Regions from separate parts of the Brevibacillus sp. DP1.3A genome, predicted to be linked through region 2. Evidence: predicted binding sites of a transcription regulator. Region 2 holds the regulator's gene; the other holds the start of a gene.
The links. The regulator Rex, encoded in region 2, represses fermentation and respiration genes when NADH is low (regulators of the CRP and FNR family bind a similar motif). The targets are predictions, from matches to a motif close to TTGTGAAATATTTCACAA.
Positions count from the first base shown of each region.

Region 1: the regulator Rex is predicted to act here: its motif matches at 3,340-3,357, upstream of HP399_RS21595 (helical membrane plugin domain-containing protein).

Region 1 is NZ_CP085876.1:4,711,712-4,726,991, forward strand. Features, by position in the region: gene HP399_RS21575 (homoserine dehydrogenase) at 1-686, opposite strand, end outside; gene HP399_RS21580 (ACT domain-containing protein) at 725-1,168, opposite strand; gene HP399_RS21585 (hypothetical protein) at 1,354-1,506, shown strand; gene HP399_RS21590 (NAD(P)/FAD-dependent oxidoreductase) at 1,557-2,735, opposite strand; gene HP399_RS21595 (helical membrane plugin domain-containing protein) at 2,779-3,234, opposite strand; gene HP399_RS21600 (PilZ domain-containing protein) at 3,525-4,190, opposite strand; gene obgE (GTPase ObgE) at 4,199-5,476, opposite strand; gene HP399_RS21610 (Spo0B C-terminal domain-containing protein) at 5,490-6,074, opposite strand; gene rpmA (50S ribosomal protein L27) at 6,183-6,476, opposite strand; gene HP399_RS21620 (ribosomal-processing cysteine protease Prp) at 6,484-6,834, opposite strand; gene rplU (50S ribosomal protein L21) at 6,848-7,159, opposite strand; ribosomal protein L21 leader region at 7,170-7,248, opposite strand; gene HP399_RS21630 (Rne/Rng family ribonuclease) at 7,306-8,781, opposite strand; gene aac(6')-35 (aminoglycoside 6'-N-acetyltransferase AAC(6')-35) at 8,889-9,431, shown strand; gene HP399_RS21640 (M50 family metallopeptidase) at 9,442-10,278, opposite strand; gene HP399_RS21645 (M23 family metallopeptidase) at 10,271-11,056, opposite strand; gene HP399_RS21650 (cold-shock protein) at 11,215-11,415, opposite strand; gene rodA (rod shape-determining protein RodA) at 11,727-12,857, opposite strand; gene minD (septum site-determining protein MinD) at 12,916-13,710, opposite strand; gene minC (septum site-determining protein MinC) at 13,731-14,408, opposite strand; gene HP399_RS21670 (peptidoglycan D,D-transpeptidase FtsI family protein) at 14,558-15,280, opposite strand, start outside.
Region 2 is NZ_CP085876.1:3,999,345-4,014,624, forward strand. Features, by position in the region: gene asnS (asparagine--tRNA ligase) at 1-428, opposite strand, end outside; gene HP399_RS18070 (WIAG-tail domain) at 645-3,620, opposite strand; gene HP399_RS18075 (AAA family ATPase) at 3,798-5,309, opposite strand; gene HP399_RS18080 (hypothetical protein) at 5,302-5,829, opposite strand; gene HP399_RS18085 (cell wall elongation regulator TseB-like domain-containing protein) at 5,982-6,461, opposite strand; gene HP399_RS18090 (hypothetical protein) at 6,491-7,195, opposite strand; gene HP399_RS18095 (hypothetical protein) at 7,329-7,508, shown strand; gene HP399_RS18100 (amidohydrolase) at 7,572-8,876, opposite strand; gene HP399_RS18105 (redox-sensing transcriptional repressor Rex) at 8,893-9,516, opposite strand; gene HP399_RS18110 (ComEC/Rec2 family competence protein) at 9,532-10,437, opposite strand; gene dinG (ATP-dependent DNA helicase DinG) at 10,479-13,382, opposite strand; gene HP399_RS18120 (tetratricopeptide repeat protein) at 13,474-14,883, opposite strand; gene panD (aspartate 1-decarboxylase) at 14,966-15,280, opposite strand, start outside.

The sequences.
Region 1 (15,280 bases), 710 kb from region 2:
CCTTTTACGTCTACATCTTCTAGCTTCATCGGCACACGGAAGCCCAGCGTTGCCAGAATCGCCATTTTGCGGGCGGCATCAAAGCCCTCTACATCGGAGGTTGGGTCCTGCTCCGCATAGCCCAGTGCTTGCGCTTCTTTCAATACCTCGCTATATTCTGCGCCCTCTTGACTCATTTTGGTCATAATGTAATTGGTCGTCCCGTTGACAATCCCCATCATTTTCGCGATACGGTCTGAGGAGAACCCTTCTACTAATGCGCGCAAGATCGGTATTCCACCTGCCACGCTTGCCTCGTAAAAAACGTCACAGCCCTTTTCTTGCGCCTTCGCTAAAATTTCGGCCCCGTGCAACGCCATCAGATCTTTGTTGGCCGTTACTACGTGCTTGCCTCGTTCGAGGGCACCCAAAATGTATTCCTTTGCAGGGTGAATTCCACCAATTACTTCTACGATGACTTCAATTTCTGGATCATCCAAAAGACTAGCAGGGTCAGTGGTCAGCGCGCCCTCCATGGATATTATGTTGCGAGATTTTTCCGCATCCTTAACAAGAATACGGGAAATCTCAATACTGAGACCTGTTTGCTTTTGCAAATCCTCCTGATGCGCTTGAATAATGCGTACTACACCAGTCCCGACTGTACCAAAACCCATTAATCCCAATTTAATGTTCTTCTTCTCCATGTCTCTCTCCCCTGCCTTTTCTTTGATTGTTTTTTAGCTTAGCCTCTACCGACGATCATCGCTTTGCGAACGCCCGGAATCAGCTGCAAGCTATCCAAAAACTCCGTGCTAGATACGCGAAGATTAGCCATATCGACTGACATGGATATGGTAGCAATCCCTTGAAGTGGTATCGTCTGATTGATGGTCAATACGTTTCCACCTTGATCTGCTACATATGTGAGCACTTTGGACAAGTAACCTGACATGTGATCCAAAGAGAAAGTAAACGTCATGATTTTTTCGCTCATCATCGCATTGAACGGAAAAACGCCATCCTTGTACTTATAAAAAGCACTGCGGCTCAGTCCCACCCGTTCAACCGCTTCATTCACGGTATCCACTTCGCCGGATTCCAGCATCTTCTTGGCTTCAATCGTTTTGGCAATCGATTCTGGCAGGATGTCAGATCGAATCAAGTAGAATTTTTCTTCCTTTTTCATGCGTTGTGTCCTCCTGAGAAAAACAGTTGTTTCTTCATAGAGGACATTATAACGGAAAGCATGTAATGTGACAATCCTTATCCGTCACTTTTTTTCATCGGATCATATTTGGTTTACTTTGATTACATGAGGGGGAGCTTCTTCGCGCACAATAATGCGTATCGTATGGAGGAGGTGAAAGGCAAATGGCCGGACGTGGAAAATCAGATAAATCGGAGCGCCGTAACAATCACCCAGCGGGTAAGCCAAGCAGTCTCGAACAGTTTGGCAATGACATGCGGGGCAAAAAGATGGCTCAATCCCCAAACGTGATTGAAGATCCGAGCGGAAACGGATAAACAAGCACAAAAAACCCGGGACCTCTTGATCCCGGGTTTTCCTGATTCGATTAGTATGCCAAAGAGGACAGACCGTTAATATGAGTCAAGTAGCGAACGTTACTCGCCTCTTTCATCAAAGTTGCTGGCAAGCCTTTCAGCTTCAGCTGGCTCGCACCGATTGTTCCGATCGCGTCTTTACGGCCCAGGCTACCCAATGTACCGGAGAATACCGGTTTGAAGGTATCCATTTTGGTGCCGTTGAAGTGTGCGAAGAGATTGTGTCCCACTACTTCACCCATTTGCCATGCCAGTTGCGCAGTTGGAGGGAATGGACGACCTTCTGGCCCCATTACGACCGCACTGTCACCTGCGAGGAATACATCAGGGTGAGAAGTGGATTGCAGGAATTCTGTAACAGTTGCACGCCCGCGGTTTACTTCCACGCCGCACTCAGCTACTACGCGATTTCCTTGTACGCCACCTGTCCATACCATTGTTTTGGTTTCAATGGTAGCGCCATCTTTCAGGCAAACCGTGGTTTCTTTCATTTCCGTTACAGGTACGCCTGTCAGGAACTGAACGCCGCGTTTTTCCAAGCTCGTTTTCGCACGCTCAACCAGGTCAGGAGCAAAACCAGCCAAAATGGATGGACCTGCTTCTACGCAGTAGATGGATACGTCTGCAAAGTCTACGCCGTGTTTGTGGCACAGATTTGGCAACATATCAGCGAATTCCCCAACCAGCTCGATACCTGTCAGACCGCCACCACCTACAACGAAGGTAGCATCTGCTTTATTTTTGCTCGTCTTGTATTCAATCACACGCTCTTCGAGGTGTGCACGCAGACGGTTTGCTTCTTCTACAGACTTCAGTGTGAAGCTGTACTCTTGCAGACCTGGGATTCCAAAGAATGCGGTTTCACTACCCAGCGCAATTACCAAAGCATCGTATTTGATGGACTCGCCGCTCGCCAATGTTACGCGTTGGGAATCGAGACCAATATTTTCTACCGAGTCTACTACAAGGTTAATCTCTTTGCCACGCAGCAATCTTTCCAGAGGGAGCGCCACGTTTTGTTCAGACAGGTTTCCTACTGCCAAGCGGTGCAGTTCCGTAATAATTTGGTGAGTAGGAAAACGGTTTACCACCGTGATCGACGCTTCTTCAGCCGTCATGTATTTACGTGCAGTCAATGCGCTGAGCAAACCGCCATAACCGCCGCCTAGAATCAGAATATGCTTCGCCATGCCCAATCCTCCGTCCATGTCTTACAATCAATAATAAAAAATACTAGCGTTTTTGTTGTTGACGTTCTGCTGATACTTCCAGGAATGCTTGTGCGAAACGCAATGTTTTTTGTACTTGCGGATCCTTGAGCATTTTGAGAATACCGAACAATCCGATAGTAGACTCTTCTACATGAACACGGTCATTGGCTTCAATGGCTGCTTGCGCAATACCTTTCGCTTTGTCAGAGATCGGTTTTACGAACTCTTCCATTCCGCCTTTGATGTCGTCGATCAACACATGATCATTTGCTACTGTTTGTACCAAATCATAGGTTTTGGTCAAAAGAGTTGTCAGTTCTGCCAATTTAGGCAGGTTCGCCACCAATACGTTCAGTGACTCTTGAATTTCTGGTTTCATCAACTGATCGAGTACATCTTGTTGCTGCGCTGGTGCCAGAGTTGCAGTGCTTGCTACTTCAGCAGCAGCTTGAGCTTGTTGCGTAGTTGTTTGAGACATAAAAAAAACGTCCTCCTTTGCTTTGGAATAGAGGCCTTTCATTCTCGATGCCTGTTCATACGAGTAACGGCCGCTATTCTCCCTGAAAATCCGGTAAAAAATCGTTTGTAACATTTTTCACAAAATAAAGCAGACAACGGATTCGAATAATCAAAAGTGAATGATTTCACATGTATTTATTCAGGAAAGCGTACACAACAAATCATGAAGTGAACAGGCTCGATTTAGAACTCTATGTACCCTACTATATACCTTCTTCACAGGAACATCAAAGGAAAAAAACCGCTTCCTTAGGAAGAAGCGGTAGTTGAGAGCTTTTTATAGTAATCTTTGATGAGTTCATGGTGCTTTTCATTGATATCCGTAAAGATTAATTCAATGATCGATTGCTTGTCTTGGAACGTTTTTTCCACGATTTTCGCCATCATGACGATCTCCTGCGCTTGCTTGGGTATCTTGAAAGACAAGTGGAGAAAATCGCCCTTCGACACATAACCGTCTGTACCCAATACAAGACGGGTAGGAGAGAATTTCAGCAACACTGCCTCGCCTTTTTCTTCGATCGGTCTAGCTCCCATCACCTTGTAAGGGACAGAAATACCGAGATCTGGAGAGATGGGATCCTGCTTGCGCTTTTGTGTAATTTCTACCCCTACACTAATCGGAATCATCCCTAAAAGCTTGATCGGCCAAACCGTTTGCTCCGAAACTACTTCCAAATCAATGGTATTCACTGCCGCATCCGTCTCCCAACGAATGCGTACAGTTGATCCGAGAAGCTCTGCTTTCGTTTCAGGCTTCACCTCATAGGAAACTACGAGATAATTGCCCTTTGCATGTTCAACCAAAACTTGGACAGGTGTCTTCACCTGCTTGGAGATGATTAGCGGCAGCGTCGCACCGCGTTGGAGTCGTTTATCCCCCATAAATGGGTTCAGTGATGGGATATCAATCATGGTTTTTGTCACTCCACAAAGTCAAACTCTAATTTGCCGATCCGAACGGTATCCCCGTCTTTTGCTCCTTGCTTACGCAGGGCCTCATCTACACCCATGCTGCGCATTTGTCTTGCAAAACGTTGGGCTGCATCATAGCTGGTGAGGTTGGTCATGCGTACGAGCTTCTCGATTTTTTCGCCGCTAACAACAAATACATCGTTATCACGCGTAATCTCGAATTCGTCTGGTTCTTTTTCTGCACGGAAGACGACACGCTCTTCCACTTCCACAACTTCTTCAACAGTAGGCTTGTCCGGAATGGTCGCCAACATATCCCCGATTGCATACATCAATTCCTGTACGCCTTTGCGGGTTGCAGCAGAGATCTCATACACCTTTACATCTGGAGCCTTTTCCTTGAAAATACGCAGGTTTTCCGCTGCTTCTGGCAGTTCCATTTTGTTCGCGACTACAATTTGCGGACGATCTTCGAGCTTCAGGTTATACATAGTCAGCTCGCGGTTGATCTGCAAATAATCCTCGTATGGATCGCGTCCATCTACCGCTGCCATGTCAATCACATGGACGATCAAGCGCGTACGCTCTACGTGACGCAGGAATTGGTGACCAAGACCCACACCTTCATGTGCGCCTTCAATCAATCCTGGCAAGTCAGCCATTACGAAGCTCTGCTCGCCCAAGTCTACAACACCCAGATTCGGTGTCAGCGTCGTAAAGTGGTACGCCGCAATTTTTGGCTTCGCCGCTGTTACACTGGACAGCAACGTGGATTTTCCAACACTCGGATAACCAACCAAGCCCACATCTGCAATCAGCTTGAGCTCCATGACAATGTAACGCTCTTGACCTGGCTCTCCGTTCTCCGAGATGTGTGGGGCTGGATTCGAAGAGTTGGCAAAACGAATATTGCCTCGTCCACCACGTCCACCTTTTGCGATCACAGCACGTTGGCCCTGCTCTACGAGATCGACAATCACTTCTTTGGTATCATCATCAATGACAGTTGTTCCCGGTGGCACGCGCACGACCATATCTTCCGCGCCTGCTCCGTGCTGAGATTTGTTGCGGCCATGCTCTCCGCGAGGTGCTTTGAAATGTCGTTGATAGCGGAAATCTACCAGTGTACGCAGACCTTCATCCACGACAAACACGACATCTCCACCTAGACCGCCATCTCCACCTGCTGGACCACCCAGCGGTACGTACTTCTCCCGGCGAAAGGAGACAGCTCCGTTACCACCGTCCCCGCCTTTTACATATACTTTTACCTGATCGACAAACATGGTGTCACCTCTTTCATTCCGCGAATGGGACCACCAATTTCAGGACCCATTCTTCTTCCGTATGTATCCACTCGGTGACCTCCACCGTACTCTGTTCGCTTTTACGTATCAGCTTTTCCAATTCTTCCATTCCGGATGCACGAAGTACACCGGCCAGGTCAAAACGAAAATGAACGCCACGCTCATCCATCTGCAAGCTTACCTGCATGCTGGCTGGTTCGTACCCGCTTTGGTCTACTTGATCGTTCACTGTGCATAATATCTCTGACACCAACTGAAACAAGTCTTGCTCGTCCAAAACTATTCGCGTGAGATCCACATGATTGCACACGTCTACTTCTAAAAGCAAATCCTTGTTCAGTGCGTTAAATGTCAAGAAGAAGACGGACAACAAGGAGCTATTCAAACGGGCAACCATCGATTCCTGCATCGCCATCTGAGCGATGCGCTTCAAGTGTGCCTCTCCTTGTTCAGTACGGTTCAAATGCAAATAGCCGAGCAGAACCTGAACGTGGTTCAACCAGTCATGCCGCTGCCTGTTCAGAACGGTCAGCAACTGGTCTGTCTGATGCGTAAACAGCCTCCGCTCGTCCCCCATCACATTCACCCAAGTCGATAAGAATATCTTTCCCCTCTATTGTACCATAAAAAAGAGCCAGACAAAAAGAAAACCCAGCTATATCGCTGGGTTTTTCTTAACAAATATTTACGCTTCGGAAGCTACTGGCTCGATCACAACTTGTTTGCGATCACGGCCCAGACGCTTGAAACGAACAACACCATCTGCAGTTGCAAACAGAGTGTCGTCTCCGCCTTTCATTACGTTCGCACCTGGGTAAATCTTTGTTCCGCGTTGACGAACGAGAATGTTACCAGCAGTAACGAATTGCCCGTCGCCACGTTTCACGCCCAGACGTTTGGAAATGGAATCGCGACCGTTCTTTGTGGAACCTACCCCTTTTTTCGATGCGAAAAACTGAAGGTCCAAGTTAAACAGCATGTTCATATCAGACACCTCCCTGCCATTTACGATCATTTACTTTTACGTATTTACCGTAATTCGCCTCAACTGACAAAAGAGCAATTACCATGCTCTCTGCCAAAAGCTGTTGTTTCTCGCGTGTAGCCTCATCATCCGAAGAAGAAAGACTCCACTTCAAGAACCCACCGCCTTCTTGTGCGACAGCGACATCAGGAGTGATGCCGGTCAAAGGTTGAATGGCGTTTAATATACCAAAGCTGATGCCTGATACAGCAGAACAAACGATGTCTGCCCCATAGGCACCCGCATTGGCATGTCCGGAAATACTAATTTCATGGATACCGTGCTGCGCACGGCTCACGATCACTTCAATCATAACAAGTCACCAATTAAGCGTTGATCTTTTCGATCACAACTTTAGTGAATGGTTGACGGTGACCTTGTTTGCGACGGTAGTTTTTCTTGGCTTTGTATTTGTACACGATAATTTTTTTCGCTTTACCGTGTTTTTCTACTTTACCAGTTACCGTAACACCAGCTACTGTAGGAGCTCCTGCAGTAACTTTGCCGTCTTTGCTTACGAGAAGAACCTTGTCAAAAGTAACTACTTCACCTTCAACGTCAGCCAATTTCTCGATGAAGAGAACTGCTCCCTCTTCAACCTTGTATTGCTTTCCACCGGTTTCAATAATTGCGTACACTGTGTGCACCTCCTATACTCAGACTCGCCTTTACAGGTGCGTCGACGAGCGACGGCTTATGTACCTGATTCGTGCGGTTACAGTATGCACGAGGCATATCTGTATGACAACCATTAGGTTATCATAGCTACAATAGCCCAGTCAAGTTATTTCGATCGTAGACGCTCCGCCTCTGCCCGATTTCCGACGTATCCAATTCGAAACTCTTCCGGGTTCAAAGAAGGGACAAGCCGCTTATAGACATGGACAGGCCATGTAATTGCTTCTGCTTTTTCCCACTCCTCTATCATGTCCAACAATCTTGGCGGCATGTCCACGAGAACAGCCTCCGCATCTTGGCTCTTTGCCAATGCGGTGACTTCGGCGTACAAGCGCCGGAACAGCTCGTCTACTCGCCAAACTCTCCCTCGGCCCTTGCATGCCTCACACGGCTCCGTCAGCCGCTCCGACAGGCTCACACGCACTCTTTTTCGCGTCATCTCGACTAATCCAAGCGACGTCATCCCGAGAACAGTCGAAGGCACAGGGTCCTTCGCCAGCTCTTGTTTCAATCGTGAGATCACTCGCTCCTTATTGGTCTGCTCTTTCATGTCAATGAAATCAATGATCACGATGCCACCGATGTCTCGCAACCGCAGCTGCCAGGCAATTTCAGTTACCGCCTCCAGATTGGTCGCCGTCACTGCCTGCTCCCGCTGTTGCCCTCCCCCACCTGTAAATGAACCGGTATTTACATCGATGACTGTCATCGCTTCTGTCCTGTCGATGACCAAGGACCCTCCACTCTTAAGCGGCACTTGTCGTTCACGAGCACGAATCAGCTCCGCCTCGACACCCAAGAAGTCAAAGAGCGGCTGTTTGCCCTGATACCAGCGAAGCTTCTCTTGTACTTCCGGAGCAAAAGCTGCCAACGCCGCTTTTACCTGCTGATGGGTCGCTGCACCTTCTACCAACAGCTCATCCATGCCGTTTGCCAAGCCATCTCGAAGCGCCATCTCAATCAACTCTGCATCCTGAAAAATCCGCCCGGTCGAGCGTAGTCCCTCCGCTGTTCGCAGCATGTCCTGCCAGCGATTGCGCAAATAGACCAGTTCGCTAATGAGTGTCTGCTCTTCTGCTTCCGCCGCTTCCGTGCGTAGAATACAGCCTTCTCCTTGCGTTACTGTCGAATAGATCACCTGTTGCAGTCGTTTTCGTTTGGTATCATCGGTTATTTTACGCGAAAGCGATATGCTTTCTTCAGTCGGAAGGTACACCAAGTAACGCCCCTGCAAGCTGATCCGCATCGTGATTTTTGGCGCCTTCATTTCCATCGCCTCTTTACTCACTTGAACCAATACCTTTTGCCCTACGTGAACACGTTCCGCAATACTTGGTTTCGCTGCTCCACCCGGCTCCACACCGACCGTGTCATCTACATACAAATAAGCATTTTGGCCTGTACCAATATCAACAAAGGCGGATTGGATACCAGGCTTCACATCCGCGATCCGTCCTTGATAAATGTCACCAACGCTTGCGTGTGCTCCCACATCCTGTGTACGCCATTCCTGCAATTTCCCGTTTTCCATGAATGCGATGCGGATGCTTCCACCTTGTGCACTGATCGCTACTTGTTTCACTGCCTTCACTCCTTATTCCCCGTGCAAACATTGCCCAAAAGAAGGATAACTGGGCTCATAGGAAGTAATCTAACATAGCTGCCAAGCTAAGGTAAAGGAGAGAATCCATGATTCATGCTGGTGATTTAAAAATAAGAGCCTTATCCCCCAATGATGCCACTCACTTAGTCAAATGGCTTTCTGACGAGCGCGTTTTGGCCTATTATGAAGGTCGCGATCGGCCACATGACGAGAAGCTCGTACAGCAAAGCTTTTTTCCGGAAGACGACGACGGTGAAACTCGCTGCCTGATCTTGTACGCGGACGAACCGATTGGCTATGCGCAATTTTATCCACTCGATGCCCCGGAAAAACAATTGTACGGGTATGCAAAAGACGACGTTGTCTACGGCATGGACCAGTTCATTGGAGAGCCTGTTTACTGGAATCGCGGTATTGGCACTCAGCTCGTTACAGCCATCCTCCATTATCTCCACACGGAAAAACGAGTACAAAAAGTAGCGATTGACCCACAAGCCTGGAATGAACGAGCCCTGTGTTGCTACGAAAAATGTGGCTTTCGAAAAGTAAAAGAGCTTCCTCTGCACGAATGGCACGAAGGAAGCATGCGGGATTGCTGGTTGATGGAATGGATCGCTCCTGCAGATTAAGGGCTAATGACTAAAGGAGCTTGCCCACTGCGGCGTTGTGCTTTTGCTCGAACAGAAGGGCATACAATAGCTGTTCCTCTGCCAAGAGACCCGCGCCTTGCACGTAGAAAAGATGGGAGCATCCCCGCCGCAGCTTGTGTGAGACAGCCAGTACTGTTTCCTCAGGATGCACCCGTATCGCTTGAACGGCAGCCTCTTCTTGCTGCCGCTCGTATTTCTCCACAAGAAAGCGAAAAAATTGATAAGGAAACCGCAAAAATGCCTGAATGTTCAACGTCAATAAATAAATCCCGATCACTGCTAAGTTGTACTTCAACTCCAAGCTGGACATCCCCACCATGATCCCCGCAAACAGCGTACTCCCCGTCATCGAAATCATCGTCGCCTGCCTATACGACATAAACCAGCATAGAACAGCCAACAAGATTCTCCCGCCATCCAACGGCCAGATTGGCAACAAGTTGAAAAGCGCAATCGTCAAATTACTTACCAAGAAAAAGCGGGCCCACTCTTCCGTCCATATCCCCATAAACCAAAACAAGTACGAAGCAGCCATCATCACCATATTTAAGAAGGGCCCAGCGAGTGCCACGACAATCTCATCCATTGGGTCCGTGGCGTATGAGTCTTCCATCGTCGCTACTCCACCAAAAGGCAGAAGCTGCACTTCTTTTACGGTCCATCCGAGCTCACGCGCCATCGCTACATGCCCCAATTCATGGATCAGCACAATGACAAACAGGGTAATGACCTCCAAAAAATGGCCTGTCACCACGGACAAGCCGATCACTGCCCAAAATAGCAGGTGAATACGAAACCGAATGTCGAGCCAGCCTCCCCTATTCAAACGGTATCACTTCCAAGGGATTAACAAATTGCTCATTCACTTTCGCCCCTACATACAAATGACGTGATGTCTGGTCCATTACCCGTGCGGTTCCAATGACTTGACCAGGTGTCAAGACCTCATCCTTCGTCACCCCTATACTATCGAGATTGCCCAACCATATCTCCCGCCCTTTGGTTAGACGAACAATCACTGTGGTCCCAAAATCAGGCTTTTCACCGACAAACGCGACCCAGCCAGCTTCTCCGATCGTAATTTGATCGTTCATTCCCGTATTCAGGATCACATTTGCACTCTCTTGATCATAGGATTTTACGACTTTCCAGCTACTCGGGAGCTTCCACACAGCACCTGCGTTCTTTGTTGTGCTCGTTGCTGGCACGGCAGGGGGATTAGTAGGTATCGAGGGAAGCATTGTCGGAATCGGACCAAATCTTGCTTCATACCAGTCCGCTACCCCTGAAAAATTAAAGTCCCGTGTCATGACTTCCCTCGCGGAGCTTTTCCAAGAGGCTGGGATCAGCGTAGTTTGAAACAAAACATAAGCAGCACCAATCAATAAGACAGATGCTAAAATTTGCACGCCCCACTTTTCATGGGACGGTGGCTGGTCCATCACATCATTCTCGCGCGGCGAGTAACTGAATGGGTTCGGAGTTTCTTCGATGGGATCTTTCCAATCATCGACGTAGGGAGTATAGCTGTCTCGTGATTGTGTTCGGATTCGTTCCAAACGCTCCCTCCGTCTTTCTTTTACACGATCTACTCTTTCAAACATGTCCATCCCTCCGCAGGCCAAGCCTTTAGTATCATCCTATGACTTGTCTACCTGCTTTATGACGACCGCTGTCCCTCTCCAACTACCCAGCTTATCGGTTGGAAACACGCAAAAAAGACAGTCTCCCCATTGAGAGACTGCCTTTGAATCTGTCAATTTTACAGTTTAGATACGCTAGCAGCTTGTGGTCCACGGCTACCTTGAACGATTTCGAACTCAACCTTTTGACCTTCGTCAAGAGATTTGAAACCTTCTGACTGGATTGCGCTGTAGTGTACGAATACGTCGTCGCCACCCTCAACTTGGATGAAGCCGTATCCTTTTTCTGCGTTAAACCATTTTACGATACCTTGTTGCATGAAACAAAACCTCCCTGAACATTACGCCCCACGAGGCGAAAGAGTGTAGCGTTAACCTCTTTTTTACAGATAAGCCTTTTGCGTCAAGGAAAAAAAGTCATAAGAATTGCGATTGACAATTGGTGACGTCACTCACAATACGTACGACTCCATACCAATCAATCAAACACTATAACTTGTAAAAATGGTTAACTTAGGATGATTTTAGCATAAGTATTTGCATTTGTCACGCATTTCGTAAATGTTAAAAAAGTCTTCTATTCATCACCGAGACAGCGGCGAGAACCAGAAGACTTTTTGAAAAACCTCATTTAGTCAAAACGCAACTTGTCCTTACGCATCCCAATATTGAGCACCACACCAACGATCAGAAAGTTGGTTAGGAGCGAACTCCCTCCGTAGCTAATGAACGGAAGTGGAATACCCGTAATCGGCATCAACTGAATCGTCATCCCAATGTTCTCGAAGATCTGGAAGGTAAGCATCCCTACGACACCCGCGACAACATAGGAGCCGAACGGATCTTTAGCCTCCATCGCAATGCGGATCATTCGGTAAATCAAGACGAAAAACAGAATCATCAGCAAGCCCGCTCCGACAAAGCCCAGCTTCTCAGCAATGACGGTAAAGATAAAATCACTTTCTCCTACCGGTACCCATCCAAAGCTCGCTTGCGTCGGCGTATCAATCCCTTTTCCAAACAATTGCCCTGAGCCGATGGCAATCAATGCTTGCTTGAGTTGGAACCCTCGTCCCATCGGTTCAAGATCTGGGTCCATCCAAAAGAGGATTCGATCCCACTGATACGGCTTGATAATCTTGAAAAAGATATCCTGCTTGTATTCATGCAGCAGCGTCATGGCGGCAAAGAAGCTGCCGACCAATCCTCCCATGTACAACACATGCTTCATCCGTATGCCACCCACGATTAGCATTGTGGCAAGCATCCCCGTAAAAACCATGGCCGTACCCAAATCGGGCTGAATCAAAATCAAAAGCAATGGTACACCAACCAAGGCCATGACGGGAATCAGCTTATAAAAATAGTAAAACCGATCCGCATCGCTTGCCCTCTTGGACAAGAAGCGGGCCACCGTTATGATCGTGAACAGCTTCATCGGTTCAGAAGGCTGAACCAAGACAGGACCAAGGTCATACCAGCTCGTCGTATTGTTAATCGGCTTCGTTTGAAATACCCCGATCAAAAGAATCAGACCGAGTGCATATAAGACATAGGCCATGTTGTGGAATAGGCGATAGTCAAATAACAATGTCACACCTAGCACAATAAAGCCGATGACATACCAAAGGACCTGCTGATGCGCCTTATCTACACCTGCCGCAGAGCCGGAAATCCCGAGATAGCTAAAGATACCCAGCCCTGCCAAAATCAAAATGATGGTCCAGTCAATTGTTTTTAAATGACGTTTTTCCAGGTCCATCCGTTTCCTCCTAGAAAACGTGACTCCCCTCTATAGAAAGAAGGGAGCCAAGTATTACCTATTTTAATCCAAAGAATTTACGCATTTTATGGAGCACGCCCGCTTTTTCTTCCAATGGTTGTAATGGAACAGCTTCACCCAAAAGGCGACGAGCCACGTTCCGATACGCGATGGAAGCACGCGATTCGTGATTCATCACAGCCGGCTCACCTTGGTTCGCGGATTTAATGATATGATCATCATCCGGTACTACACCAATTAAGTCAATGGCTAACAAATCCAAAATGTCTTCTACATCCAGCATGTCGCCATTTTTCACCATATGGGAGCGAACGCGATTGATGACCAGCTTAGGCATTCCGATTTTTTCTCGCTCTAATAAGCCAATAATCCTATCAGCATCACGCACAGCAGCCTTTTCAGGTGTAGTCACGACGATTGCTTGATCAGCCCCTGCCACTGCATTGCGGAAGCCTTGCTCAATACCCGCAGGGCAATCGATGATGACATAATCATATTCCCGCTTCAGTTGCGTAATGATTTCCTCCATCTGCTCAGGAGTTACTGCTGATTTGTCCTTGGTCTGAGCAGCCGGGAGCAATGCCAGATTGTCAAACCGCTTGTCTTTGATCAGAGCTTGCGGCAGTCGGCATGCGCCTTCTGCAACGTCTACCAGATCATAAATAATTCGGTTCTCAAGTCCCATGACTACATCCAGATTGCGCAAGCCAATATCGGTATCTACCATGACCACTTTTTGTCCCAACAATGCGAGCGCCGTTCCCAAATTGGCGGAAGTGGTCGTCTTACCCACGCCGCCTTTACCGGAAGTTACGACAATTCCAATCCCCACGTCCGTTCCTCCTCTTTCCCTCAACCCTCACGCTTTTTCTCACCCAAATCAGGGCGGATTCGCGACAAGTAGTTCATTTTCGCTACCAGCATGATCTCATTTTCCAGATAGGCAAATTCTGTGCCTCCGGAATTATTCGTCCATTCCTCACCCGGCTTGCTGATCACATCTGCAATCCGCAACTGGGTTGGACTCATGACTGCAGCCGCAATAATTACCTGTGAGTCACCGGAAATACCTGCGTGCGCGTACCCTCTGAGATGACCTAGCACGTAGATGCTTCCTGTACTGCGAACCGTCCCCCCGGGATTGACATCTCCCAATAAGAGCAAATCACCGTCAAACTCCAGTACTTGCCCAGAGCGTACCGTATTTACCTGTATGGAAAAATGGGTTTTCAGGCGTTCAGCCATAGCTTCTTCCCGCGTGATCAAATCAGATTCGATTGTATGGATCACCAGGTTGCCCTTAGTTCGAATAATTTGAGTCAACTGCTCTTGTTGCTCGGGTGAGCAGTATCGTTTTCCCAATTTTATAGATACCCGAATGAGTGGCCCCGACAAAATCTGTTGGTGGCTATGCTCTATTTTTTCACGCATATCGGCCAGCAGTTCGTCGAAGGAACAAGTATCATCCATAAAGAAGACGAGACCCTCTTTAGTCCCTTTGATCGTGACCTTGCTTTTCACAGTCGTCACCGGTTTCACCTCGACCGATACCATTCGCCATACAGAAAGATTTTTCCTGCTCTGCGTGAAAAAATTGCCGAATTGGGTCAGATTGTGGCATTACAAGAGCTTGACTCCATTATTCTCTTGGGCTTGATTGCCCTGGACAACCATTGCGGTTACTTCGCGGACGGTGGATTTGGCTTCGGAACCCCACCAGTAAGGACACCTGGATTCAGTTCATTGTAAGCTTCGAGCAATCGACGCGAGATCGGACCAGTCGCATCAGAACTGGACGTACCGTCTCTCAAACTGTTCGGCGCAATGACGACGAAAACCAGTTGAGGATTTTCATAAGGCGCAAAGCCGACAACCAGTGCATTTTCCGCTGGCTGCGACGTTTGTGCCGTACCAGACTTGGCTGCAACAGTGAAAGGCAACCCATTGAATCGTTGAACGGTACCACCTGGCTGAGTAACCAACCGCATCCCTTCTCTTACCACCTGTATATGCTTCGGATCGATATCAACCCGGTTTAGCACTTGTGGTTCAATAACCGAGAGCGTTTGTCCTGGTTTCTTCGGATCGGTTGTTCCTTTACGAATTTCTTTTACAAGATGTGGGCGTACCCGATATCCTCCATTAGCAATGGTCGATACGTATTGCCCCAGCTGCATCGGCGTGAACAGATCGTATTGACCAATCATCACGTCCGCCAAGTTTCCGTAGTAAAGGTTCTGGTTTTCCCAACCGGTATGTTCATTCGGCAGATCCACACCTGTTTTCACACCGAGACCAAACTGGGAATTGTAGTAATCATAGACAGAGAACTGCTTCTCCCAGCCTTCTTTCCCTTTTCTTGCTAATCGAATCGCCATTTCGTACATATACGTATTGTTCGA
Region 2 (15,280 bases):
AACTCATACATGGCGCGAATCACTTCGGAACGCACAGCCATGACTGCGCGCTGACGTGGAGAACGCAGCCACAGGTGGCGATGGTCCATGAGGAAGTCAACACCGTGTTCCTTCAAGGAAATCGGATACTCCTGGGCGATCTGAATAATTTCCACACCTGTTACTGTCAGTTCGTAACCGCTTGGTGCGCGGTCATCCGCACGAACTACACCGGTTATGTAAAGTGAGCTTTCTTGTGTGAGCTGCGATGCATTCTCCCACACTTCTTCCGCTACTTCCGCTTTTACTACTACACCTTGGATGAAGCCGGAGCCGTCGCGGAGCTGCAAAAATTGAATCTTGCCGCTGCTGCGTTTGTTGTATAACCAGCAACCCAGACGTACTTCTTGTCCAACATGCTGCCCGATTCGGGCAATCGTCGTCAACATTGAATGATTCCCTCCATTTACCATGCCACGCAAATACAGACTAAGTATACCTGATAATTATACTATTGGGGACCTGCAAATTCAATGAAAGTCTCCTGGTATAATGTTAACCATAAATTAATTATGTAAACTAATGTGCATTTGGGAGACCTGATCTCTACATCGGCCTCCCCGCTTCTGAATCATCCACTCGCCCCATTGTTGTTTCCTACCGAATTATTTATCATACTCGATATCGCTATCGTATTCTTCACTACTTTCATAATAATCTTGCTCGAGATCACTTTCATCCGTATCTTCTTCATCTTCATCCATGTCATCCATGTCATCCATGTCATCCTCGTCCATGTCCTCATCTTCCATGTCTTCATCGTCCGAGTCTTCATAATCCGTGTCTTCATCATCCGAATCTTCATGATCCGTGTCTTCATCATCCGAGTCTTCATAATCCGTGTCTTCATCATCCGAGTCTTCATAATCTGTGTCTTCATCATCCGAGTCTTCATCATCCGTGTCTTCATGATCCGTGTCTTCATGATCCGTGTCTTCATCATCGGTATCTTCATCATCCATGTCTTCATCATCCATGTCTTGATCTTCCTCGATCTGATCTTCGTCGACTTCTTCTGCCTCCAGTTGCTCCCTCTCCGTTGACCATTCCAATATTTCGTGTGGGACACCTACTCCTTTTTCTCCAATCGCGATCCAGTGAATCACACCAGTCGCTTCTTGACCCTCTTGATTGCGAAACACGGTGATGATCGCTGAAGTCCTCTTGGTGTATTTGAGCGACGTATATATCCCCGGTTGATTTGTCATCGCCACCATACAATAATGTGTATCCGCATATGGCTGTGGCAAACGAACGGTCACATCTGTGGACTTGCTAGTGGCAGAAAGTCTGAATGGGACGAAACCGTATTGTTGAAAGGTTACTCCTACGTGATTATGCGTTTCAATGACCGGAAAGCTCAGCTTCTCAGCCGTAATCGACTCATTCTCAATGTGAAGCGTAGAGACAGCTTTGGGCGCAATTTTGGAACCGGTCACGGAGTCCTCTGCCAGTTTTTCCTGCGTAATGATCCGGTTTTGCAGATGCTGTTCTGTTATGCTTCTGGTGACGAGATGATTTCCTTTGAGCGTCCCCTCCATAATATGAGTTCCATCCAAGCTGCCTTTTATGACATGAGCACCATGAATCGAATGGCTATCTAGCTTGCTCGCATCAATGCTCTGGTCAGCTATTTTCTCTCGGGTGACACTGCCTTCCTGTAATTTTTCCTTGGAAATGGAGTTACCCTGGAGATGTTCATTTTGAATGATATGACTGTTGAGATGTGTAGACGATATTGCTTTTTCGGCGATCTTTTCCCCTGTGACGGCTGCTCTGCCCAGATGGCGTGTCTTGATCGCATCTTTGGCTATTTTGGGGGCTGTGATGACGGCATCTCCAATTTTGCTTGTCGTAATACTTAGGTCTGAAATTTTGTCTGTGGAAACAGATTCCGGCGCCAATTTTGAGGTGGTCACCAAGTGGTCATGCAGATGTTGCGTGTGGATGATGTATTCGCGTAGATGATTGCCCCCAATGAGTCTGTCAGCCAAATGATGTTCTTCTACAGATCTTCTTGCCAACTTTTCTGCACGAATGGACCCGTCAATCAGATGTCGTGAACTCACACTCTCGTCGAGTAAGTGTTTCTCTCCTACACTCCTGTTCGCCAATTTGTCGATAGTGACAGCCTTGTCGGCTATTTTGCCAGTAGTAACCTGCTGATCCCCAATTTTTTTGGACGTCAGCATACCGTCTTGCAAGTGGCTCGATAGGACACTGCCAGCTTGTAAATGTGTACTACCGATTGATTCTTTGGCGAGTTTTTCTGTCGTGACACTGTTGTTGTGCAAATGCTCAGTCAAAATCGCATTTGGCCCCACTTTATCACTGGTCACCGCTTCTGGCTGTAAATGCTGGTTGTAAATGGCCTGAAATGCGATGTGATGATTCGTAATGCTGCCAGGGCTAATATTACTGCCATCTATTAGATCTTCAGTGAGGTGATGACGGTAAATGGAGCCTTCACGGATATGTTGAGACTCAATTGCATCCTCGTCTATCTTCGTCGAAGTGACTACTCCATCGCGTAATTTATCTCCTGTGACTGCTCCATCCTCAAGCTTCACTGTGTTGATCACATAATTTGCTAGGTTACTTGTTTGAATGGTCCCCATCTTTATTTTTTCCGAGGTAATCGATTGATCCTGGATCAACTCATTCGTAATGGCTTGCTCCTGAATATGCTTACTCTGAATCGAGTGGTCGGCAAATTTCATGGAGTCGATGGTTTTATCAGCTAACTTCTCCGACGTAATGCTATGATTGATCAATTTTTGCGCGGATATCGAATAATCCTGCAAATGCTCACCGTCTACGATTCCCCGCCCCAGATGATCCCTCAGTATCGCATGCGGTGCGAGTTTTGTGGAGGTTACGCTCATGTCCGCGAGTTTGCTGCTGTCCACGGCATAATCCTTCAAAATCGAATTATCCACGGCGCCTTGCTTAATCTTGGACGCGTCAATGGCACGGTTCGCAATTTTTTCTGTTGTCACCGATTGATCTGTCAAGTCGTCTGTATAGACAAATGATTGGACACGATCATCATTTCGGTCTTTGATGACCTTCGAATAAAAGTTCGGATTGGCAGTTGAGCTTTGTTTGGAAGATGTATCCTGTTTGGAAGATGTATCCTGTTTGGAAGTTGTATCCTGTTTGGAAGTTGTATCCTGTTTGGAAGTTGAAACCTGTCTGGAAGTTGAAACCTGTCTGGAAGTTGTATCCTGTCTGGAAGTTGAAACCTGTCTGGAAGTTGAATCCTGCCTGGAAGTTGAATCCTGTCTGGAAGTTGAATCCTGTCTGGAAGTTGAATCCTGTCTGGAAAACGAGTCCTGTTTGGAGGATAGGTCCTGCTTGGGTACTTTGGGAATCGGTTGTTGTTGCTCTTTCGGTGTGGCAGCAGAGAGGGGAGGGATTCTCTGATCGCTCTCCAAATTACTTTCAAGCAGATTTAATTCGAGGTCTTCCATCCACTCCCGATCGGGTGATGATGTATATGAGAGCGGTAACTCGTGCATGGTCTGCCTAAAGGTTTTGCTCAGACTTTTGTTTGCTTTTCGCCGGTTCACATTGGCCATAGGGTCTCCTTGCCTCCTGATTTCATTCCCGTATCACTTTTGTAGGATATTCATCCATTTCCCTATTTGGCACCGTGTCTACAAAATTGTTTCATCCTTATTGGCCTAAGTTTCCAGCAAACACAAAAAACCTGCTTGGCCAACTCTCCCGTTGGCTAGCAGGTTCTTTCTCTTCATCTATACAGCAACTTCTTCTTTCGTTTGAGACAAAAGCGTTCTGAATTCATCGCCTTGCAGAACTTCCGCTTCCATCAATGTGTACAAGCCTGTTTGGAATACGGAGTCAAACTGTCTCAAAAGATTGCGAGTTTCTCCGAGCAATCCTTCAAGCAGACGTTCAACCTCGTCATGAATACGACTCTTCTCCACGTATTGTAAATGTACAATACCCAGATCCGACATACCGCTTTGTACAATTTCCTGTGCCATTCCTAACGCTTGCTCGAAGTCATTCTTCGATCCAGTACTACGCCCACCGTAGTAGATTTCCTCCGCTACGGCTCCTCCAAGGCTAACCATGATTTGTTTTTCCATCGCTTCCTTGGTATACAGATAGCGGTCTTCCATTGGATTTTGTCGAACGTATCCTAGTGCTTTGCCACGTGGACTCAGCGTGACCTGCGAGACAGAGCCTGGTCGCACGATCTCACTAACAATGGCATGGCCTATTTCATGGAGAGCAACACGTTTCTTCTCTTCCTCTGACGCTTGACGGTCTACCTTCTCTCCGAGCATGACCTTGTCCACGGCATAAGCAAAATGCTTCGCAGTGATCTTGACCTGACGATCACGCATGGCGTAAATGGCCGCTTCATTGGCTACACTTTCCAGCTGTGCGCCAGAAAAACCGAATGTCTCCTGTGCCACTTTTTCCAGTGTGACGTCTTCGCCAAGTGGTTTATTGGCCGTATGAATCGTCAAAATCTGCTCGCGTGCAGGCTTGTCTGGAAGATCAACGCTAATATGACGGTCAAAACGCCCAGGGCGCAATAGCGCTGCGTCGAGCATGTCTTTCCGGTTCGTAGCTGCCATGACTAAAATCCGCGGCTTGTCGGTCGTAGCTACACCATCCATCTCCGTCAACAGTTGATTCAATGTTTGATCATATTCACGCTGCTGTTGACCGTCCCTTTTCCCACCGACGACATCAATCTCATCGATAAAAATAATCGCGCTGTCTTGCCCATTTTTCTCTGCTAATGCCTTCGCTTCTTGAAACAATTCACGGACGCGTTGTGCACCGACACCCACGTACATCTCTACAAATTGCGAACCTGATGCCGCCACAAAAGCAGAATTTGTATAGTTCGCTGCCGCTTTCGCCATCAGTGTCTTACCCGTACCAGGCGGACCTGTCAAAAGAACACCTTTGATCGGACGAATCCCGTACTGCTCAATTTTGTCCTTGTATACGAGAAAATCAAGCGATTCCTTCAGTTCTTTTTTAGCGCGTTCCTGTCCACCGATATCGGCAAACTGCACGTCCGATTTCGGAAGCTCATGCTTGTTTGCTTTTCTTTTCCCACCGAGGGCGACATTTCCGCCTTGTCCATTTTGCTGACGGATGACCAGAAAGTAAATCGCCCCCAATACGGCTCCGAACACCAAGAATGGCGTAATATTTACACCTAGAAAAACAAGAAAAATCAACAGTGCAGGTACGACGCCGATCAGTACTTCCTTACGCACGTGCCGTCACCTCTTTTTCAATGGAACGGGGGATGATAGTGTAAAAATCCTCCGTTCCTTTTTTCAAGTAAACATAAATGTTCTCGTCATCCATCAATGCAGATGCTTCGTCCAGCTGATTCCCTTTTTTCCATTGTTCCACGAGGGCTGGAATGCGGCTATATTCATGCAACTCCACTGCTTCTGTAAACACAAATTGACCGCTCTGCCATATATCGTTCATCGCTGTCGACTGATTGTCTATGTCAATGATCACTTCTTTTTCCCCTGCAATCTTTTGTGTTTCCGTTAGCAGATTGCGATATTCTGCTGGAAACGCGTCTGGTTTTGTAACAGTTACATCTATTTGAATTTTATCTTTGCTGATCTCCAAGTTGCCCAATGTTGCGGACTGCATTTGTCCAATTTCTGCACGGATTGGCTCCTCAATCTCCATCTTTTGATACAAGAACCATCCTCCGAACAGGAGTGCCAAGGTTGCCACCAAAGATAATCCAATTGCGCTCTTTTTCAACTGCACGGCTACTCCCCCCATAAATATCGTTCTCGTTTTCTCTCTCTGCAACGTCCCCAGTATATCACACGAGTATATCAATTTCTTATACAGATGTTGGATGGAATGCTAAACAGGCCTTCTCCCATAAGGAAAAGACCTGTCGTCAAGCAAGCGTATTAGGTTGGCGCGAGCACGTATGAGGTTAACAGAGCACCAGTGAATAGATCATAGTGAATATAGTGAAAACGACCGTCTTTGTCTTTAACAGTGACTTCCCAAAATTTCTTATCGTTTTCGAGACCTGGAACCAAATGAGTGATCTCCGATTGTGGGAATGACTTGTAAACCGCCTCTTCTACATTCTTTTTGGGAACAGCTAGATCCATTCGATCGAAGCTAACTTTCTGATCTGTCATCCAGGCTACAACCTGTGTACCCGCCTTATTTTTCCCAATGACGACAGCGTAGCTCTCCTTGCCTCGATATTCATCAATGGATTCAATCTCCGTGATTGTCGTGCGATCCTGGACCCACTGACGAACGGTTTCCTCAAATTGATTGCGCTCTCCTGCTACAGAAGCCGTCAGGTGGTAGGCGAACCCAGCTCCCGTAAGTAAAATGACGGCTACGATTGATAGGATAATTCGTACTAACACAGCAAAGTAACTCCTTTACGTGGCTGACATTACAATCGGAATCGAAGCTGGTCTCTCTTCACTCCAACTGCCGTTTGTATTTGCAAATCCAGCTCCAGTTGGCGAAGCTGCCCCGTAGTTGATTCGTACCATAGTTGGTAATTGACTTTCATTCCGTTCGTTACGTTCGAAGTCAAATCCTGAATAGGGAAGGATGGACCTAACCACATCGATAATAACGAAGAGACTTCCTCAGGTGGTACCGCTATCCGATATCCACTCCAGCCTTGCCCGGCAGTATCTTCAACGCGTTCAGGACTAACCGATTGCAAAACTCCCTTGAGCAATACTGCGTGCTCATACGGGGTGAACATCGCATACGGCAGTGCGGCATGATCCTGTATCTGTCCATCAATTCGTACCGATACGGGCTGCCCATCTTTTCTGGCTATTTCAAGCTGGTGACCACCGATTTCTCCTGTGAGCTGAAATTGCTCATTTTGATATCGCCCATGCAAGGTCTGATCCTGCATGTATACCAGAAATGAGCGTTCCTCGTCCTTCGTGATCTGCTCCAAAAGCTCCGCTACCGTCGTCGCTGTCTGCTCCGTACCTGCTGTTTGTCTGACCGCAGACGCAGTATCTGTGCTGTCTGTATTGTCTGATCGACTTACTGTCCCCAATACAATCCCAAGCAGAAATAGACCGAGTAGGATAGGAATCAGCCACCACAGCATTTTGGGCCGGATGTACATGTCGTCCCCCCTGTCCCATTTTTGTCTTTAGCCTATGCTATACGGGAAGGTTTTAGAACGACACGGAAAAGTTGCTAATCATAGCTTAAGGTCGGGCGGTCATACTACATATACACCCCGAGGAGGTGAGCGCGTGACATCTTCGCAACAAACCACATCTCCTGACATACTTGGGTTTCTGTTACAGGAATACCGCGTCTCCTGGGCAGGATTGTCGTCTCCCTTGCGTCAATGGTCGCACACACCCACTCTTCATTTTCGCCATCATCTCCTGACAAAAGCTGTGGCGAAAACGAACAACGGAACGTCGTAGTATCCAATTCCCCTACCTACACCTGCACTGCCTTACTCCTGTCCCCCACCTGACAGGAGCCTTTTACCGTTTTAACGTTTGGAATACGCGGTTTGCTTCGTAAATCGCGCGCTCCTCATCGATGGTCAACAGCTTATGATTACGCATCAAGAATTTACCCGCTACAATCGTATCTTTCACATCGCGTCCATTTGCTGCGTACACCACGTGTGAAATCGGTTGGTGTGCCGGGTGGAAATGGGCTTGGTGGCTATCCAGTACGATCAAGTCAGCTTGCTTGCCTACTTCAATGCTTCCGAGCGTTTCCTCTTGGAATACCCCTTCTGCGCCATAACGAGTAGCCATGCGAAGTGCTTCCTCTGCTGGTACGGCTACTGGATCGTTGTTCACACCTTTGTGCAGGATCGCAGCGAGTTTCAATTCCTCAAACAAATTCAAATTGTTGTTGCTTGCCGAGCTGTCGGTACCCAGTGACACGCTTACACCTTTTGCCAACATTTTCGGAACAGGCGCAACACCGCTTGCCAGCTTCAGGTTGCTCACTACGTTATGAGAAACTCTCACGTTGTATTTTGCCAAAATGTCGATTTCTTCATCCGTTAGGTGAACAGCGTGCGCAACGAGTGTTGGGCGATTGAACATTCCCAGCTTTTCCAAATGAGCAACTGGGCGCAGCCCGTAGTCCTTCTCGTTTTGACCGACTTCCCAAGCAGTTTCAGACATATGGATATGAAGCGGCAAGGAAAGCTCATCGGCTTTTTCGATAATTTGGGTAATAAATTCTGGTGAGCACGTGTACGGCGCGTGCGGTGCCATCATGACGGTAATACGCCCGTCCGCCTGATTATGCCATTCTTTTGCAAATAGAGTCGCGTCTTTCAGCTTTGTTTGACGTTCTTCTTCGGAGCACAGACCGATCATACCGCGGCAAAGGCGAGCACGCATTCCAGCTGCATCGACTTCCTTCGCTACGACGTCCATATGATCATACATATCCACAAACGTGGTGGTTCCGGTACGAATCATCTCGATAAGCGACAATTGGGTACCCCATTTTACTGTGTCGCCCGTGAATTGCGCCTCCAATGGCCACATTTTGTCTTCAAGCCATTGTTGCAACGGCAAATCATCTGCATAACCGCGTAGCAGGGACATACCAGCATGTCCATGCGTGTTGATTAAGCCAGGCAGTATGTAATCACCTTTTTGATCGATGACTTCATCGTATCCCGCTTCCGACAGGTCTTCAGGAGTTGGGCCCACATACGTAATCTTGTTGCCTTCGAATGCTACGGCACCATCGTAAATGACTTCATTCGTATCGTTAACGGTAATGACTGTTGCGTGAATGAGGATCGTCTTTTTCATAGTATACACTCCATTCTTACGTCAAATAGTAGGCCAAGCTTTGCAGGTTGGACGTCACATCCGCATAGTGAATGCGAACATCTTTTCCTGCGCGAATCGTCGTAGGGGCAAAATTCAAGATCCCCCTGATACCCGCTTGAGTCAACTGATCACATACGGATTGCGCTGCAGGTGCCGGTACCGTAATAATCGCTAGCTTGATTTGCTTGTTTACGATCGTTTCTTCCAGCTCTACTAAAGGCTGGATCGGTATACCTGCGACTTTTTTACCCTGCTTCTCTGGATTACTGTCAAAGATGGCCGCAATCCGCATGTTATCTTTCAAATAAGCGTTGTAGTTACTAATGGCATGGCCCAAATGCCCAGCTCCGACCAAAGCGACACGGATTTCATCCGTTAGCTTCAGAATTTCACGGATTTTTTCTACCAGATAATCGACATCATAGCCGATTCCCTTTTTTCCAAAATCACCAAAAGCTGCAAGATCTTTTCTGATTTGGGCAGGATTCACATCTAGATTCTTGCCCATCTGTTGGGAGGAAACGGTGGTCACCTCAACTTGCTGCAAATAACTGAGGTAACGCAGATAAATCGGCAAACGACGGACGACCGCTTCTGAAATCTTTTCGTGTTTTGCCACGTTCGGTCTTCCCCCCTAATTCTTTTGCTTCAAAATCCGATATTCTTTTCCATTCGATAAAATGGTAATGGAACCGTCGTGGCTGGTAACGTATGTCTCGGCCCATGACTCACCCAGGCGCTCCATGACTTCCGTCTGACCGTCTTTCATTTGATCCCGCGATCGGCCTGTCTGAATAATGGCGACCTGAGGATCGACTTGCGTCAGAAATGGTTGCGAAGAGCCTTGATTGCTCCCCTGACCGGCAACCTTTAGCACTTCCGCCTTCAGTCTATCCTTTTGCCGTTCCAACAGTCGCTCTTCTGCTTTTTCATTCACGGCGCTCATAAATAAAAATCGCAATTGTCCGTGCGTCAATCGAAAAACGAGAGAATTGTTCTGGGGCGATAAAAATAACGGTTCATCCGGGAGCAAAACTTCCATCGAGATTTCTTGGTCAAGAGTGAGTACTTGTCCTTGCTCTGCTTCCATCTGCTTTTGGTTGGAGCGAAGCAGCACGACATGGCGAATCGATGATGCGATCAGCTTGGGCAAAATGACGGCATCTATAAGCACTTGCTGGCTCAATGAAACGTAGCCTCCCATATGCTCAGGCTGGTCGTTCGTCAACACTACATAGTCGAGCCGTGTGATCTTGAGCTCTGCCAAGCGCGCCGAGAGAACGGGCCAATCTTCTGCCTTACCCGTATCAACCAGCATCGTTTTGCCGCCTGGCATTCTCAAAAGCGTACTCTCACCATGTGGAAGTGCCAAGTAGGTGATAATGAGACCCGAAAATTCCTGTTCTGTCTCTGTTTCAAATGGGTCATCTATCTTCACTGCTGCTTCTTGCAAATACAAATGGCTATCAATCGAGCATGCGCAAAGGAAAATCGCACTAAGAACTACAATCCACCAACGCCACTCTTTTTTCCATAACATTTATTTTATCACCTTAATCCCTATGAGACTATTGCTTCATTTTATGAATCTGACAGGGATTGCATACTAAGGAATGGCTCTATACGCTCTCGCAGTGTTGGCCATGCACTGCTTTCGATCTGAAATGGCGGTAAAGATTGTAGGAATGAGCGTCCATATCTCGACTCAACCACACGCGTGTCAAGAACGATCACGACCCCGCGATCCAAGTGGTGGCGAATCAATCGACCCACCCCTTGTTTAAATTGCAGAACAGCTTGTGGAAGAGACAAGGACATAAAAGCGTTTTTTCCTTCTGCCTTCAAAAGCTCTGCCCTTCCTTGATAGACAGGATGATTTGGCGGAGCAAATGGGAGGCGAACAATGACTAAACTGCTCAACCATTCTCCCTGGATATCGACACCTTCCCAAAAGCTACTCGTCCCAAGCAGGACACTTCTCTCCATGCTTCGGAACAGACGCACCAGCTTGCTCCGATTGTTGCTATCAATCCCGTGACCGAATAACGTATACGGTTCTGGGGCCTCCGCAAGGCGTTCCTTCATTGCTTGGTAAACAAGTCGAAGCATCGAGTGGGAGGTAAACAGGATCAGCGTCCTTCCTTTCGAAGCCAGTACGACATCCACGCACCCTTGAATGACCGCCTCCAAATACGTGTGGTCACTCTCTTTGCCTGGTGCGGGGAAATCAGATGGAATCAACAGTAATCCCTGCTCTTCATAATGAAACGGCGATGGCAATGACAAGGTACGCACGCGCTCCTCAGGCAGTTGGTCGAGACCAAACTGGCTCTTGATGTAGGAGAAGCTGTTTTTGACCGTCAGAGTGGCGGATGTCAAGATCAGACTCCGCTTCTGCGCGAAAAGCGGTTCTGCTAGTGAGTCGGCAACCTTCAAGAGTGCTGCTGACAAATGAACCTGCTTGCGAGCTGTACGGGACTCTACTTCCATCCAATATACATACTCCGCATCCTGCTCAAGCAAAAAGAAGTGAAGCAGCTCCACGACATTTTGCCAGTCTTTGATGAGACCGAATAAATCTGTCAGTAGACTGCGTACGGCAAAAGGAGGCTTTTCCTCTTGCGGAGTCGTTCGCAAAAGCTGCTCGATGCCCGCTGCGTATGCGGTCATCCCTTCAATCAGCTTTTTGGTTACTTTACGTATCTTCTCGTGTTTGCCTACAAACGATTCGATCCGATAACGTACTGTCTCACGTCCAGCGTCCGTCGTCTCCTCCGCACGATCAGATGCCCATACATACAAGAGCTGTGTCCATTGCTGCGCTTTCTCACGTACGGCAGCGGACTGTTTTCTCAGCTCCAGAAGTTTTATCGCGACATCTTCTTGTACCGCAGGCATCCAGCTTTGCAGCTCTTCTGCGAATCGGGCAATTGCCCCACTCTCTTCAACCGATGCACGATCTAACAAGAAAAGAAGCTGCGTGGTTGAAAACTGCTTGCCTAAATGCTGTGTCGCGGCATCCTCCAAATGATGGGCCTCATCGACGATGGCAACTTCATACGGAGGGAGGATTCTGTTTTCCGCTTGCAAGTCGCTGATGAAAAGGGCGTGATTGACGATGAGTACATCGACATCGCGAGCCCGTTCCTTCGCCTGAAAATAGTAACAGCGACTAAACCAGGGACAAGCCCGATTCAAACAAGAGCTCGTATCACTTTTTACCTGTTGCCACAGCAGTTGGCCACTCGGAGGCATGCTCAGTTCTTCCACGTCACCGGTTACGGTTTGCGTGAGCCACGTCAGCATCTGTCCTTTGACCAAGCGCATTTCTTGGCTGCTTCCTTCTACAGGCTCGTCCACGGCTTGTTCAAATTTTCGCAAGCACAAGTAGTTTCCTCTGCCTTTTAGCGTCGAAGCTGTAAAGGAGAACGGCAGAGACTCCTGCAAGGTAGCGATTTCCTTATGGAATAGCTGTTCCTGCAATTGAATGGTGTTGGTACTGACCATCAGTTGCTGCTGATTATGATGAGCCCAAATGATCCCCGGCAAGAGATAGGCTAATGATTTTCCCGTACCTGTCCCTGCCTCTACCAATAAATGGGCACCATCCTCCATTGCCTCATAGACCGCATGCATCATCGCTTCCTGAGCATCCCGGCGTTGATACCCCGACATTTTCGCCTGCATGTGCCCGTTTTCGCCCAAAACATCCTCGAGCTGGTCAGCAAACGCTTTGGTCACTGTCGCATCGACATGGGAACGTTTTAGGGAAGCTGTTAATTTTTCTTCTCGCTTCCGAAGGGCCAGCTGGCGATAAACATCCCACATGTCTGAGGAATCCGTTTCGGTTGGCGTTCCATCCAGCTCTGGCAGCTCTATGAGCTTTTCCATCTCGATCTGACGTAAAAGAACCTCGATATCAGAGCGAAACGAAGAGACGAGCATCTGCAGGCGCTGAATCGTCACGAGCGGCAGTCTCTTTAAAATATCCAGCAAGTGGAGAAACAGCTGCGCTGTTGCAAGGGCATCGCTATCTGCTTGATGGGGATTATCGTGTTCGATTTCCAGCTCAGACGCCAGTTCTCCGAGCCTGTAGCTATTTTGCATCGGCAAAAGAACGCGGGATAGCTCCACTGTATCAAGCACGTAGCCGTCAAACGCATAATAGCCCTGGCTCAGCAGGGCTTCTTGTAAAAATTGGAGATCAAAGCTTGCATTATGTGCAACAAAAGCTCGTCCGTCCAATAAACGCAAGAAATCTGGGAACACTTCTTCCAAGGAAGGAGCATCTGCAACCATTTCATTGGTAATCCCTGTTAATTGGGTAATAAACGGGGGAATATCCTGGCCCGGATGAATCAGGGTGGAAAAACTCTCGGTAATCTGCCCGTCATCGATCGCGACGGCACCAATCTGAATGATGCTGTCACCTTGGCGTGGATGGCTTCCCGTCGTCTCAAAATCTACAACTAGTAATCGATTCAAACGTTGTCACCTCGTAACCTGGGCGGAAACATTCAATCCGCACCCATTCACATTCGGCAACGATGGGAAATATTCCTGCTCTCCTGTACATTTAAGGCTGTACGAGCTCGGTTTGCATTTCTGATTGACCGAGCTTGCTTGCACACAATTGCAGATAGATGGGGATTTCCCATAACTGTTCTGCGAATGGCAATGCCCGTTGAAAATATTGTTCAGCTAGGCGCCAATTTTCTTCCACAACTGCGATTCTTCCCAGATGAAAATACCCTAACGAACGTACATATGGCTCAGCGTCTTCCAGGAAATACTTTGCCAACCGTTTTGCCTCTTGTGTATCCCCTAGCTTTTCGTATGCGGAAATCATCCCGGATTGGCCGAGGCGATTGTCTCGGTTTTTCTCCAGCATGATCCGAAACGCTTTAATTGCTTCTTCCACCCTTCCGTCAAACAACAACATCCATCCATAACTAAAAAGAAAGTCGTCATTTTCGGGTGCAAGACTGATCGCTTTTTTGACGAGCGTCAATGCGCGTTTCGTACCCGCAATGAGCCACGTATTCCAGGCCAAGCCATGCCACGTCCACCCATCTTTTGGGGAACGCTCCGTCAAAAAGTGATAGCAAATTTGTGCCCGGTGGTAATTGCCCACTGTTTCGTATAAAGAGGCCATTTCCTGAAGAGTATCGCTGTCCAAATCGCGTGTCGGCAGTTGCAAGCCTTTCGGCGGGCTCCATTCCACCGTCTGGTCCATCGTATGCAGTAATTTTGCAGCACGCAGCCATAGCATCTGCGCTTCCCAATCGTGCTCGTTTTTTTCTAGATACGGTTCCAATTCGTCCAAAGCTTCCTGTGCATCGCCATCTCTTAAATAGCATAGCGCGAGGTTGTATTTGGCTTCTTCCTGTTCTGGATTGATCTCGAGAGACGTCTTAAAAGCTTGCGCCGCCTCTAGCCATTGCTCCTCTTCTGCCAGTATGCACCCGATGGCATTAAAGCTGATGGCCACAATGGTAGGTGAGCTTGCTGTCCTGCCGAGCAGACGGAATTCCCGAAAGGCTAATTCTTCATCCTCACACAAAAGGAGACTGTAGGCGTAGTACAGGCGTCCACTTTCCCAGTCTGGCGATTTTTGGACTAATTCTGCAAAACACTTTTTCGCGTCTTGGAACATGCACAAATGATAAAAGCCTTCCCCTCGACGAAAAATCGGCTCGTATGGATTCGCTTCAACGGCCTTTGGTGATTCTGCACTTACCTTCGACTGATGCGTCTTTTTTTCTTCCGCCTGTAGCTGTCCTTCCATTTCCTTGATACTACGAATTGCATTCGATAATTTTTCTTCGAATTGCAGCCACAGGTCAACGACTGTATCACTTACTTGGCGCAATTGAAACAATTGTTCCGCGAGCTGATGACGTTCTTGTTCAGAAGCCCCCTGCCACTTCTCTTCAATCGTCTGCGCTTTTTTACGAAGCGTATGAAACCAGTCCTCGATTTTCACAAGAAAAGCCACCCCCTATGAGGCATGAGTACTTTCATTGTCTCACAAGGCAGGTGGCTCTATGCAGGAACAAACAGATCGCTTACAGAATCGTCGCGTGTACTTCTTCTGCGATCAATTCTTTGATCTGATTTTTTTCATCCATGATGGCGACTCGTGGCTTGTAGGTTCTTGCCTCTTCATCCGTCATCATCGCATAGGCAATAATAATGACGATATCGCCCTCTTGTACAAGACGTGCAGCTGCTCCGTTCAAGCAAATGACGCCACTGCCTGGAGCACCTTCGATGACGTATGTTTCCAGACGAGCTCCGTTGTTGTTATTGACGATTTGTACTTTTTCATTTGGCAAAATATCCAGTGCATCCAACAAATTTTTGTCGATGGTAATGCTGCC